Regions from separate parts of the Methylophilus sp. DMC14 genome, predicted to be linked through region 2. Evidence: predicted binding sites of a transcription regulator. Region 2 holds the regulator's gene; the other holds the start of a gene.
What was found. The regulator sigma-54, encoded in region 2, starts transcription at its own class of promoters, with help from an activator protein. The targets are predictions, from matches to a motif close to TGGCACNNTTCCTGCT.
Positions count from the first base shown of each region.

Region 1 (6,134 bases), on a different contig from region 2:
CGTTGCGTGGTGCCCAGCAGCAGATTGACCGCGTCGGTGGTCAGTTTGTGTTCGTGCGCAATGCGGCTGAAAATTTCTTCGCGCAAGGCCTTGTCAGCCAGCAAATGGGCATAATGGCGCGCCACGATTAGGTCGGTTTTGGCCAGCACCATATCGACGTTGTTGATCAGGGTATTAAACAACGGCCAGTGTGCCTGCATCTCCAGCAACATTTCCAGACGTGCCTGCTTCAAGGCTGGGTCGTGCGCTAAAAACTGATGAATGGCACTACCCAGACCATACCAGCCTGGCAGCAGCAAGCGGCACTGCCCCCATGAGAATCCCCACGGAATCGCCCTTAAATCCTCAATCCGTCGCGTCGATTTGCGCGCAGCGGGCCGGCTGCCCAGATTTAGTCCGGCAATTTCCTCAATCGGCGTGGTATTGAAAAAGTAATCGGCAAAGCCCGGGGTTTCATAAACCAGGCTACGGTAGCTGGTCATCGCGGTGGCTGAGAGGGCTTCCATCACGCTTTCAAACGCACGCCGTTTGGCGGGCTCCAGCTGGTCGGCCGGGAACAAAGTAGCATCCAGCGTCGCCGCAATCAGGGTTTCCAGATGCTGGCGGCCGACCACCGGGTCTGCATAACGCGTGGAGATGATTTCGCCCTGTTCGGTCAGGCGAATCTGGCCATCGACGGTGCCGATGGGTTGCGCCATGATGGCCTGATAGGTCGGGCCGCCGCCACGGCCAACCGTGCCGCCACGGCCATGGAACAGGCGCAACTTGACGTTGGCCTGGTTAAACAGTTCCACCAGCGAAATTTCCGCTTTATACAACTCCCAGTTCGAGGTCAAAAAACCGCCATCCTTGTTGCTGTCCGAATAGCCCAGCATGACTTCCTGCTCATTGCCCTGGAAACGGATCACATGCCGGATGCCGATCAGGCTCAGCCATTTGCCCATGATCATGGGCGCGTCGCGCAAGTCGGCAATGGTTTCAAACAGTGGCACGATATTCAGATCGACCTGAATATTGGCCGAGCCCCACACGCCGCGCAACAAGCCAGCCTCACGTTGCAGCAAGGCCACTTCCAGCAGGTCAGACAAGGTTTCAGTGTGCGAAATAATATACTGGCGTACCGCATGCTCACCAAAGCGCTCGCGCACCTCGCGTACGGCTTCCAGCACGCCGATTTCCTTGTGCACCAGCTCGGAATATTGCTGGAAAGGCGAAAACAGCAGTCGCGGTTGCTTCAGTTCTTCGAGCAAAAGGCCGATTTTCTCTTCCTCGTTAAAACTGGCGTAGTCAAAATCGTAGCCCGCCTTATGTAACAGCTCGCTAATCACCGCTTCATGCACGTCAGAGGACTGGCGGATATCGACGGTGGCCAAATGAAACCCAAACGTGACGATGGCTTTAATCAGCTTGCCCAGCCGCGGATAAATCAAGGCCTCGCCATGGTGACGGCGCAAAGAATCGGCAATAGTCTGCAAGGCGTGCAGCAATGCCTCAGGATCTTCGTAAGGCTCGTTGCCGACTTCTTCCGGCAAACGCCAGCTGGCATCGGGTAGCAAATGGCTGGCGGTCACCAGCAAACGGTCATGCACGCCATTGAGCGCGAGCCGGTAGGGTTCATCCAGCCGATGCGATGACTGGTCGCGCGAAGCTTTCGCCAAGGCCAACACTGCCTCATCCACACCAACCACGCGCGTGGACACAGCCAGCTCGCGCTTGAGCGCGGCCAGCTCTTGCAGATAGAACTTGAACAAGGTGGTGGCCTGCAGGCGCACACTATCGCGCAAGGTGGTGCCATTCACAAACGGGTTGCCGTCACGGTCGCCACCAATCCAGCTACCCATGCGCAAAATACCTGGCAAGTCCATGCCGGGCAGCCAATCTGCCAGGTCGCGCTCGATATCCTGCAGGATTTCAGGGATCACATGTAAGAAGGTACTTTCGTAATAGGTCAGTGCGTTTTCAATCTCATTGAGTACACTGAGCTTGGAGTAGCGCATCATGCGGGTTTGCCACAAGGCCGACACCGCGCCTTGCAACAATAGCTTGTTGCGCGCCAGTTGGCGCTCAGACACCATGTGCCCACGCTGTCCCAGCAACTCCGCAATCAGTTGCTCAATGTCTAGCACACTTTTACGCTGCACCTCGGTCGGATGCGCAGTCAGCACTGGTGATATCAGGGCGTCTTGCAACAGTTGCTGGATTTTTTGCGGCGCGATGCCAGAGGCCTTGATTTGTGCCAGCGTGTGCGACAGCATGCCAGGCGCAGGTGTATTTTGCTGGCAATGACCGAGTTCCTGTCCGTAAAGATCTTCGGCCAAATTCACCAGATGTTTGAAATAAGCCAGTGCACGCACCACGCGCACCGTATGCTCCAGACTCAGGTCAGCGAGCAACTGCTCAAGATCTAACGAAGCCTGCTGGTCATGATTCTGGTGAAAACGCAAAGCGGCTTGCCGGATGGCGGCAATTTTCTGCGCAACCGCTTCGCCCTCCACCTCCAGAATGGCCTGATCAAGTAAATCACCTAACAACTGAATATTGTTGGACAGCCGCATTTCCGCAGTTAGCATGGCGTCGGCTGCAAGTTTTTTTATCATGATGCCTCTCCTCTAGCTTAGGTTATCCCTAGCAACAAGCAGGCCATCTAAAAAAAAGATTTTTTTACTTTAAAATCAGAGCATTGGAAGAAACGAAACTCAAGCCGGTCAGACGATGCTGTTCCCATGCACTGCCAACAGGCAAACCGGTGCACCGATTTGGGCCTCGAATCACATGGGCAACAGTCGCGTTTAACCCAGACTTTCCATTAGGCCCTGAAACGGCAAGGCCGCACAGTTTGATGGATGTTTTGCGGAAATTTGCACTAGCAAAGACGCCACGACTATGCATCACACTCGATTTCCTGAGGCATAATAGACAGATGAAATGCATCAATCTCGATCATTGGATGGCACAAATCCTGTCCGTCTGGCAGTCGTTGGCCGCGCAGAGCGTTTGGCTGCAGGATGGCTTTTTGCTGCTGATGTGCCTGATCATCGGCTTGCTACTATTCCTGTTTGGGACCGTGATCGGCTTGTTTACGCAATCACTGTGGGGCATTTTTACGGCGGGTCGCCAGGGCAGCGACGAAGAGCACAAGTAAAATAAGCGCTATTCTGGCGTCAGCCAGCGGGCAATCGCGTCGAGCTCTGCCGCGCTGTCGCTGTCAAAATCTGCATACTGATGACCGCCGGTTCTGGCATACCAGTATTCACTATTCCAACGGTCACCTTCTATTTTATGCAATACCGCATGTATCCAGTTGGCAGTGGGGTCACTGTACGCCTGCGCAATCTGATGTGCGCCATGCCAGTCTCCGGCTTGCGCCAGCTTCACTGCCTGCAATAACAATGTCCGGTTAGACATGCTTGGGATATTCAATCGTCCCTTTCTGGATAAATTCGATTTTATAGCCGTCCGGGTCTTCGATAAAGGCAATGACGATGGTGCCGTGTTTCATCGGCCCCGCCTCGCGCACCACTTTGCCGCCCTTGGCCTTGACCAGCTCACAGGCTTGATAGGCATCGTCCACCTCAATCGCCATATGACCATAGGCGGTGCCCATGTCATAAGTGGTTTTGCCGTAGTTGTAGGTGAGCTCCAGCACGGTGTGGTCGTACTCGTTACCATAGCCGACAAACGCCAGTGTAAACTCGCCGTCAGGATAATCCTGGGTACGGATTAACTTCATGCCCAGTACGCCAGTATAAAAGTCGATGGAACGTTGCATATCGCCCACGCGCAACATGGTATGTAAAATCCGCATTGATATCTCCTTGATCTCTGATTTTTTTAATCTGTTGTGGACGTAACCGGTCCACTCGGCTTAACCCCGCGTGGCAACAATGCGCTGATATTTCTCCAGCAATTGCTCCTTGGTTTCGCGCCGCTCAGGGTCTAGCGGAATGCAGCTGATCGGGCAGACCTGCTGACATTGCGGTTTATCGTAATGGCCGACGCATTCGGTACACAAGTCGGGGTTGATTTCATAAATTTCTGCGCCTTGCGAGATGGCTTCATTCGGACACACGGGCTCGCACACATCGCAGTTAATACATTCATCGGTAATAAATAAAGCCATGATTTTCTTTATATCGCTACAGAGGCGCCATCACTCAGGTGATCGCCAGTTTTTGCTTGATTGCCCGTTCGACGCCAGGTGAGACAAACTGGTTCACATCGCCTCCCAGGCGCGCCACTTCACGCACCAGGCTGGAGGAAATAAACATGAACTCTTCCGCCGGGGTCATGAACAGGGTTTCCAGTTTGGGATAGAGCTTGCGGTTCATGCCCGCCAACTGAAACTCATATTCAAAATCACTGGCCGCACGCAGGCCACGGATCACCATCTGCCCGCCCTGCGCCTGCACAAACTGCATGAGCAAACCGTCAAAGCCGACCACACGGATGTTATCGCCTGCAAACACCGACTCTGCCAGCGCAACCCGCTCTTGCAGGCTGAACAAGGTTTGTTTGCTGGTGCTGCCAGCCACCGCCACAATCACCTGGTCAAACAGCTTGGCCGCCCTGCGCACAATATCCTCATGCCCCAGGGTGATGGGATCAAAGGTGCCTGGATAGACGGCAATTCTGGTTTTACTCATCGCTTGCTTCCGTAATCGTCGTTGTGTCGTTGCTGGCTGCCGCTGACTTGATTGCCTTAATCCGTGCCAGCAGCCGCATCGGCTGACGCGGGTTGCAGCAGGTGAAAATAGACCTGACCCGCTTTGCCCGATTTGACCACCTGCCAGCATGCATCGGATTTTAACGCATATTCGGCCTCAACATATAGCCAGCCTTCAGGCGCCAAATGTCTGGGCAGCACGGGCAACAATTGCGCCAGCCAGTCCTGGCGATACGGCGGGTCACAAAAAATCACGTCAAACGGCTGTTGATTGCTGCTCAGAAAAGTTCTGGCATCCATTTGCTGGATGCGGGCCTGGGTCGCCTCCAGCAAACGCTGGTTCTGGCACAAAGCCGCATAAGGCGCTTTGGCCAATTCGAGCATGGTGACCGCTTTGGCATTGCGAGACAGCGCTTCAAACCCCAAGGCGCCGGTCCCCGCAAACAAATCCAGGCAGGTTTTGCCTGTCAAGTCCTGGCCCAGCCAGTTAAAGACGGTTTGCCGCACGCGGTCTGGCGTCGGGCGTAGCCCTTCGGCATCGGGAAACTTGAGCACACGGCTACGCCATTTCCCGGCATTCAATCGTACCTGATTCATGAGCGGTGGTTGATTCGAATAAATAAAGCAGCATTATCCCAGATTTTGCACCCCGACTACCCATGGCCTGCGCTAAACCGAGGGTGCACCCAAGTCATCGTGTTATGATTTCGTTAATTCATCAAGGAATATTGCTATGGAGTTCTTATTTGGCTTTGGTCTGCTGGGCGGCGTGATCGCGCTGGCGCTGTCACTGTTTTGGGTATGGATGCTGATTGATTGCCTGGCCAATCAAAGTGAAGACAAGCTGGTATGGTTTCTGGTGATTTTCTTTTTAAACCTGCTGGGGGCCTTTTTATACTACTGGCTGGCGAGAAAAAAGCGCATGGCTTAATCTGATCCCGCTCACCGCATCAGACAGAAAAGCAAAAGCCGGCAAACTGCCGGCTTTTTGTTATTCCGCTCCAACGATCACGGTGGCAAAATGCTCAGGATGGATGCGGCGCTTGAACGCATCATTCACCTGTTGCACAGTGACGGCTGTGACCTTGTCATTAAAGCTATCCAGGTAATCCAGCGGCAACTTGTAAAAGCCGATCATGTTCAGGTACTCGAGAATCTTGCTATTACTGTCTATACGCATGGGAAAACCACCAATCAGGTTATCCTTGGCCGCAGCCAGTTCCTTTTCTGTTACGCCTTGATCGACAAATTTCTGTACGGTGGCCATCACCAGCTTGAGCGCTTCTTCACTTTGCTCTTTTTTGGTTTGCAGCCCGATCTGGAACGGTCCCAACTGGCTCATGGGCATAAAGTAGCTATACACGCTATACGCCAGACCGCGTTTTTCACGGACTTCCTCGGTCAGACGTGACACAAAACCACCGCCGCCCAAAATATAGTTACCCACATACAGCGCAAAGAAATCCGCATC
Region 1 is NZ_JBQUZA010000003.1:129,137-135,270, reverse strand. Features, by position in the region: gene ppc (phosphoenolpyruvate carboxylase) at 1-2,597, opposite strand, end outside; gene ACT53C_RS07535 (hypothetical protein) at 2,921-3,142, shown strand; gene ACT53C_RS07530 (hypothetical protein) at 3,151-3,405, opposite strand; gene gloA (lactoylglutathione lyase) at 3,398-3,805, opposite strand; gene ACT53C_RS07520 (YfhL family 4Fe-4S dicluster ferredoxin) at 3,866-4,120, opposite strand; gene coaD (pantetheine-phosphate adenylyltransferase) at 4,155-4,643, opposite strand; gene rsmD (16S rRNA (guanine(966)-N(2))-methyltransferase RsmD) at 4,700-5,260, opposite strand; gene ACT53C_RS07505 (PLDc N-terminal domain-containing protein) at 5,397-5,594, shown strand; gene ACT53C_RS07500 (M16 family metallopeptidase) at 5,655-6,134, opposite strand, start outside.
Region 1: ppc (phosphoenolpyruvate carboxylase) is a predicted target of sigma-54. The motif match lies at 2,628-2,643, and genes of this name have one in related genera.

Region 2 (6,134 bases):
TCGGAATCACGGCCAGATCCTGGAAAAGCAGCACGCCGATACTGAGACGACCATGTCTGGAGTTAAGGTCTACACGCTCCATCAGAATTTTGGACACAATCGCGGTCGAGGACATGGTGATGGCCGCACCAATGATAAAAGCAGAAGTCAGGCTGAGCCCGGCCACTTTGCCCAGCACCAGACTGGCCAGCAAGGTCAGCACGACCTGTCCGCCCCCTAGCCCGAACAGCGTTTTTCGCATGGCATACAGCTTAGGCAGACTAAACTCGAGACCGATGCTAAACATCAAAAACACGATACCAAACTCGGCCACCTGGCGACCGGACTCTTCATCCTCCAGCAAGCCCAGGGCGTGCGGGCCCAGCACGATGCCGATGACAAAATAGGCCAGCATGGCAGGCAAGCCGAGGATGCGGAACAAGCCCACGGCGAAGACCGAGCTGGTCAGCAGTAATAAAAGATGTATCAGGGAATCAAACATGCAAAGCTCTAACGCATTTATACCAAGCCGGTCAAACAGGGGTTTGATCGCCATCAGCCAGCGCTGAAGGGTCAAGGTCTATTATGAAACGCAATTGTTTCAGGATGATGCATCGTGCCACAAAACTTTGTTTTATGCAAAAAATGTGCCTGAGAATAAAAAAACCGTAAAAAAAGGGTGTTTTACTTTATTGTCAGGCAACTCGCTTGTTATACTTACCCGCCATGATGACAGCAAATTCCGGCATCCATCTTGTTAAAACACCCGATATCGTGTCGCGCGCACGAGGGGTGTTGTTGCACGAAGCCGATGAAATCAGGCATCTGGCAGACCGCATTGGCTCGGCTTTTGAGGCTGCCGTGCATATGATTCTGGCCTGCAAGGGCCGGGTGGTGGTCACGGGCATGGGCAAATCCGGCCATATCGGCGGCAAAATTGCGGCCACCTTGGCCAGTACCGGCACACCGGCGTTTTTCATGCACCCGGCCGAGGCCAGCCACGGCGACTTGGGCATGATTACGGCAGAAGATGTGGTGATCGCGCTGTCCAACTCTGGCGAGAGTGATGAAATTATTAATATTTTGCCGGCGATCCGCCGCATCGGTGCTCGGGTGTTGAGCATCACGGGCAGCGAAGACTCCACCTTGTCACGTGAGTCGGAAGTGCATTTGAGTGCTGCCGTGAGCCATGAGGCTTGCCCACTCGGCTTGGCTCCCACAGCCAGCACGACAGCGGCCTTGGCCCTTGGCGATGCTTTAGCACTCTGCGTGCTCGATTTGCGTGAGTTCACTGCCGAAGACTTCGCCCGTTCGCACCCCGGTGGCAGCTTGGGCAGACGGCTACTGGTGCGCATCAAGGATGTCATGCGCACCGGCGCGGCCGTGCCCCAAATCGATCAACACGCCTCCATTCAGGAAGCCATCACGCAAATTTCACTCAAGGGCATGGGCTTCACGGCTATTGTGGACCACGCGCAACGCCCAATAGGCATTTTTACCGATGGCGATTTGCGCCGCTTGTTTATGCAGGGCAAGAACAATCCACAGGCATCCATTGATACCGTGATGAACAAACAGCCGTATTTGCTGGAGACGAATCAGATGGCGGTTGAAGCAGTTAACATGATGGAGCAGCACAAAATAAATGGCTTTTTGGCAGTAGATGCCCAAGGGCAGTTGGTAGGGGCATTCAATATGCATGACTTATTGAAAGCCAAAGTCGTTTAGCTTAAACAGGCATTAGAATTCAGGCATGCTTAAACACCCCATTTTGTTGCCGATTGCGTTAATGCTGTTGCTGGCGCTGCTGACATTCTGGATTAACCAGAATGTACAAGAGCAAGCACTCAAAATGAACATACTTAATCGCCAAGCGCCGGACTACATGTTGTACAACTTTGTGAGTACCCGCACGGATGCGTCCGGTAATACCAAATATGTGCTGGCGGCCGCAAAAATGCGCCACTTTCCTGCCAATGACTATACAGAATTGCAGCGGCCACGCTTTACCCAGTTTGGCCTGAACAAGCCTTACACGCAAATTTATGGTCAGCAAGGACGTGTTTCCGCCAATGGTAAACTGGTGGAGTTTAGCAAACAGGTCAAGGTGATCCGCCAAGCCTCTGCCACCAAGCCAGAAACACAAATGCAAACCGAGCGGCTTTGGCTGGAGCCGGACACCGAGGTGGCACACACAGACCAGCCGGTGGTCATCCGCCAAAAACCGGCGACAGTGATTACAGGCACGGGCATGCGTTTTGATAACCGGGCTGATACCATGCAATTGTTTAACCGGGTGCATGTGCATTATGAGCGTCCACCCGTCGCCAGCAATTTGGCAAGCCCGGCCCAGGCGTCAAACACAGAACGCCAATGACCGTTGATTATGGAGAAATGAGTTGAACACGCACAAGCCCTTATTTTTAGCGATCTGCATGAGCGTATGGGCGCTATTGTCCATGCCGCTGAGTGTGCTGGCCGAAGAATCTGACCGAGATCAACCGATAGAGCTTGAAGCGGATACCGTGACCGTGAACGATGCTAAAAAAATCAGTATCTACACGGGCAACGTGATTCTTAATCAGGGCACTTTGCAAATCAAGGCGGACAAAATGATCGTACGCGAGGATCAGGACGGCTTTCAACATAGCACCTGTACCGGCAACCCCACCACGTTCAAACAAAAACGTACCGGTAAAGACGAGTGGATGCAAGGCAGTGGTCAACGTATCGAATACAACGCCCGCATGGATAAAGTGCAACTGTATACCAATGCCTGGGTTAAACGTGGTGAAGACATCGTGACCGGGGACTACATCAGCTACGACGCCAACGCCGAGTATGCCGAGGTGATTGGCGGCACCAAAGCCAACCCGAACGGAACGGCTGGCAGCCGCGTCAAGGCCACCATACAGCCTAAAAATAAAACCACACCGCCTGTCATTGACAACAAGCCAACCTCTCAACAGGGATTACGGATGAATCGCTCCTTGCAACTCAAGGTCGAACCTGCCCCTGCCGAAAACACTGGTGAGCAAGGCAAAGAGTAAGCTTAAAGATGGAAACCATGGCAGCAGATCAGAACCATTTGCAGGTTAACCGCCTGAAAAAAACCTATCAGGGCCGTACCGTCGTCAAAAACACGACGCTTGAGTTACGCAGTGGCGAAGTGATCGGCTTGCTGGGTCCCAACGGGGCAGGCAAAACCACCAGCTTTTACATGATTGTAGGGTTGGTTGCGCTGGATGAAGGCAACATTACGCTGAATGGCGCCGACGTGAGCCGCGCGCCCATGCATGAGCGCGCGCGCATGGGCCTGGCTTATCTGCCCCAAGAAGCATCCATTTTCCGCAAGCTCAGCGTAACCGACAACATCCTCGCCATTCTTGAAACCCGTCCCTATACGGAAGAGCAGCGTGAGGCAAGGCTTGAGTCCTTGCTGGATCAATTGCATATCCAGCACATCCGCAACAGTCAGGCCGTCAGCTTGTCTGGTGGCGAACGTCGACGCGTTGAAATTGCGCGCTGCCTGGCCACTGACCCTAAATTTATTTTGCTGGATGAACCGTTCGCCGGGATTGATCCGATTGCCGTGATCGAAATCCAGAAAATCATCCGCTACCTGAGCAGTCAGAATATTGGTATTTTAATCACCGACCACAATGTGCGCGAAACGCTGGACATCTGTGACCGCGCTTATATTGTCAATGAAGGCGCTGTGTTTGCAGCAGGCACGCCCGATGAAATCATTCAGAACGAAGGTGTGCGTGAAGTGTATCTGGGCAAGAATTTTAGGCTGTAATCCGTCATGAAACAGAACCTGCAATTACGTATTTCGCAAAATCTGGCGCTGACGCCGCAGCTGCAGCAATCGATCCGTTTGCTGCAACTTTCCACGCTGGAACTGAACCAGGAACTAGAAACCATCCTGCAGGAAAACCCGTTACTGGAAATGTCAGACGGTGAAGAAGGCGAGTTTGAAGATAACACACCGCCTCCCCCCACTGTAGAAGCTGAGCCGACAGATGCCAGCTCGTTTGACATGGCAACGCAGCAAGAGATCACCGCACCGGCAGAAAGTCTGCGTGAAGACTTGCACGATGAGTTGGGCGGGAGCGAGAGCGACCTGCCCAATTTAAACGAGGAATTCACGCCGCCAGAGTTTGAAGATGATTATGAAGAGTTTGGCAGCACCAGCAACTGGGACGAAGCCGGACGCAATCATCAGGAAGACGAAGACAGTGACTTTTCCAGACAGGAAACCACCAGCATCAGTTTGCGCGAGCATCTGATTGACCAGATACAACTGGCACATTTGTCGCAACGTGACATGAGCCTGGTCAAACTGCTACTGGATAGCATCACTGATGATGGCTATCTGGAGCAAGATCTGCAGGAGATTGTGGAGCACTTGCCACTCGAACTTGAGGTCGAGCTGCTGGAACTGGAAACCGCCCTCAAGCTGATCCAGAATCTGGACCCTGTAGGCGTAGGTGCGCGCGATTTACGCGAGTGCCTGCTCTTGCAACTGACGCGTTTGCCGCAAGAAACGCCACACTTGCAAACCGCCATTGCCATTGCCAAAGACCACCTGGCGCTGCTTGCCAACAAAGACTTTGTCAAACTGCGCAAGGTGCTTGGTTGCGATGAAGCGGTACTCAAGGCGGCGCAGCACCTGATCCGCCAGCAAAACCCCAGACCCGGCAGCGAGTTTTCCAGCTTTAGTCACGATCACTTTATCCAGCACGATGTGGTGGTTAAAAAAATCAAGGGCATTTGGGTCGCCTCCTTAAATGATGGCGTGATCCCCAAACTGCGCATCAACCAGATGTATGCGGACATCCTCAAGCGCAACCGCGAGAGTTCAGGCCAATACCTGCAAAGCCAGATGCAGGAAGCCAAATGGATGATCAAGAATATCCAGCAGCGTTTCTCGACCATTTTGCGCGTGTCGCAAGCCATTGTAGACCGCCAACGCAACTTCTTTGAGCATGGTGAAATAGCCATGCGCCCACTGGTACTGCGTGAAATCGCCGAAGAACTCGACTTGCATGAAAGCACAGTTTCACGTGTCACCACGCATAAGTATATGCTCACACCGCGTGGCGTCTATGAACTCAAATACTTCTTTGGCAGCTCGGTAGCCACAGACGCAGGCGGCTCCTGCTCTGCCACCGCCATCCGAGCCTTGATCAAGCAAATGGTGGCCGAAGAAAACCCGAAAAAGCCTTTGTCGGACAACCAGATCACCGACACACTGGCACAACAAGGCATCGTCGTTGCCCGCCGTACCATAGCCAAATATCGCGAGTCCCTGAATATTCCGCCCGCGAACTTGCGCAAAACGCTCTAAACAAAAAAGGCCGCAGATGCGGCCTTTTTTGTTTCTCAGCTCCGATCACCTGATTGTGATCTTGGCAAATTTACGTTTACCCACCTGTGCGATCACTGTCACACCTTTAGTCAAAGGCAGATTCTTATCATCCACCTTGACGCTGTCGAGCTTGACGCCGCCTTGCTGCACTGCGCGCATGGCTTCACTGGTGCTTTCAACCAGGCCCGCCTGTTTTAACAATTGGCTAATGCCGATGCTGTCGCCTTCAATGGTCACTTCAACTTCGGGCACGTCATCCGGGATGCCGCCTTTGGCACGGGTCTGGAAGTCCTGCAAGGCTTTTTCAGCCGCGGCTTGACCATGGAAACGCGCCACAATTTCTTGGGCAAAGCCGACCTTGATATTGCGGGGGTTTGCGCCACTGGCGACTTGCGCCTTCCATTCGGCAATGGTTTCCAGCGTCGCAAAAGACAGCAAATCAATATAGCGCCACATCAGTTCATCTGAAATCGACATGATCTTGGCAAAAATAGTCTCTGGCGCCTCGCTAATGCCAATGTAGTTACCGAGTGATTTGGACATTTTATTGACGCCATCCAGCCCTTCCAGCAGCGGCATCATCAGCACACATTGCTGCGACTGGCCGGCCTGCTTTTGCAACTCACGCCCCATGAGCAGGTTAAACTTCTGGTCGGTACCACCGAGCTCAAGATCCGCTTGCAGGGCGACCGAATCATATCCTTGCAGTAACGGGTACAGAAACTCGTGAATCGCAATCGGTTGATTACCCTTGAAGCGTTTGGAGAAGTCATCCCGCTCC
Region 2 is NZ_JBQUZA010000002.1:459,507-465,640, forward strand. Features, by position in the region: gene ACT53C_RS06495 (cation:proton antiporter) at 1-481, opposite strand, end outside; gene ACT53C_RS06500 (KpsF/GutQ family sugar-phosphate isomerase) at 706-1,707, shown strand; gene lptC (LPS export ABC transporter periplasmic protein LptC) at 1,733-2,356, shown strand; gene lptA (lipopolysaccharide transport periplasmic protein LptA) at 2,415-3,029, shown strand; gene lptB (LPS export ABC transporter ATP-binding protein) at 3,038-3,781, shown strand; gene ACT53C_RS06520 (RNA polymerase factor sigma-54) at 3,788-5,332, shown strand; gene tyrS (tyrosine--tRNA ligase) at 5,378-6,134, opposite strand, start outside.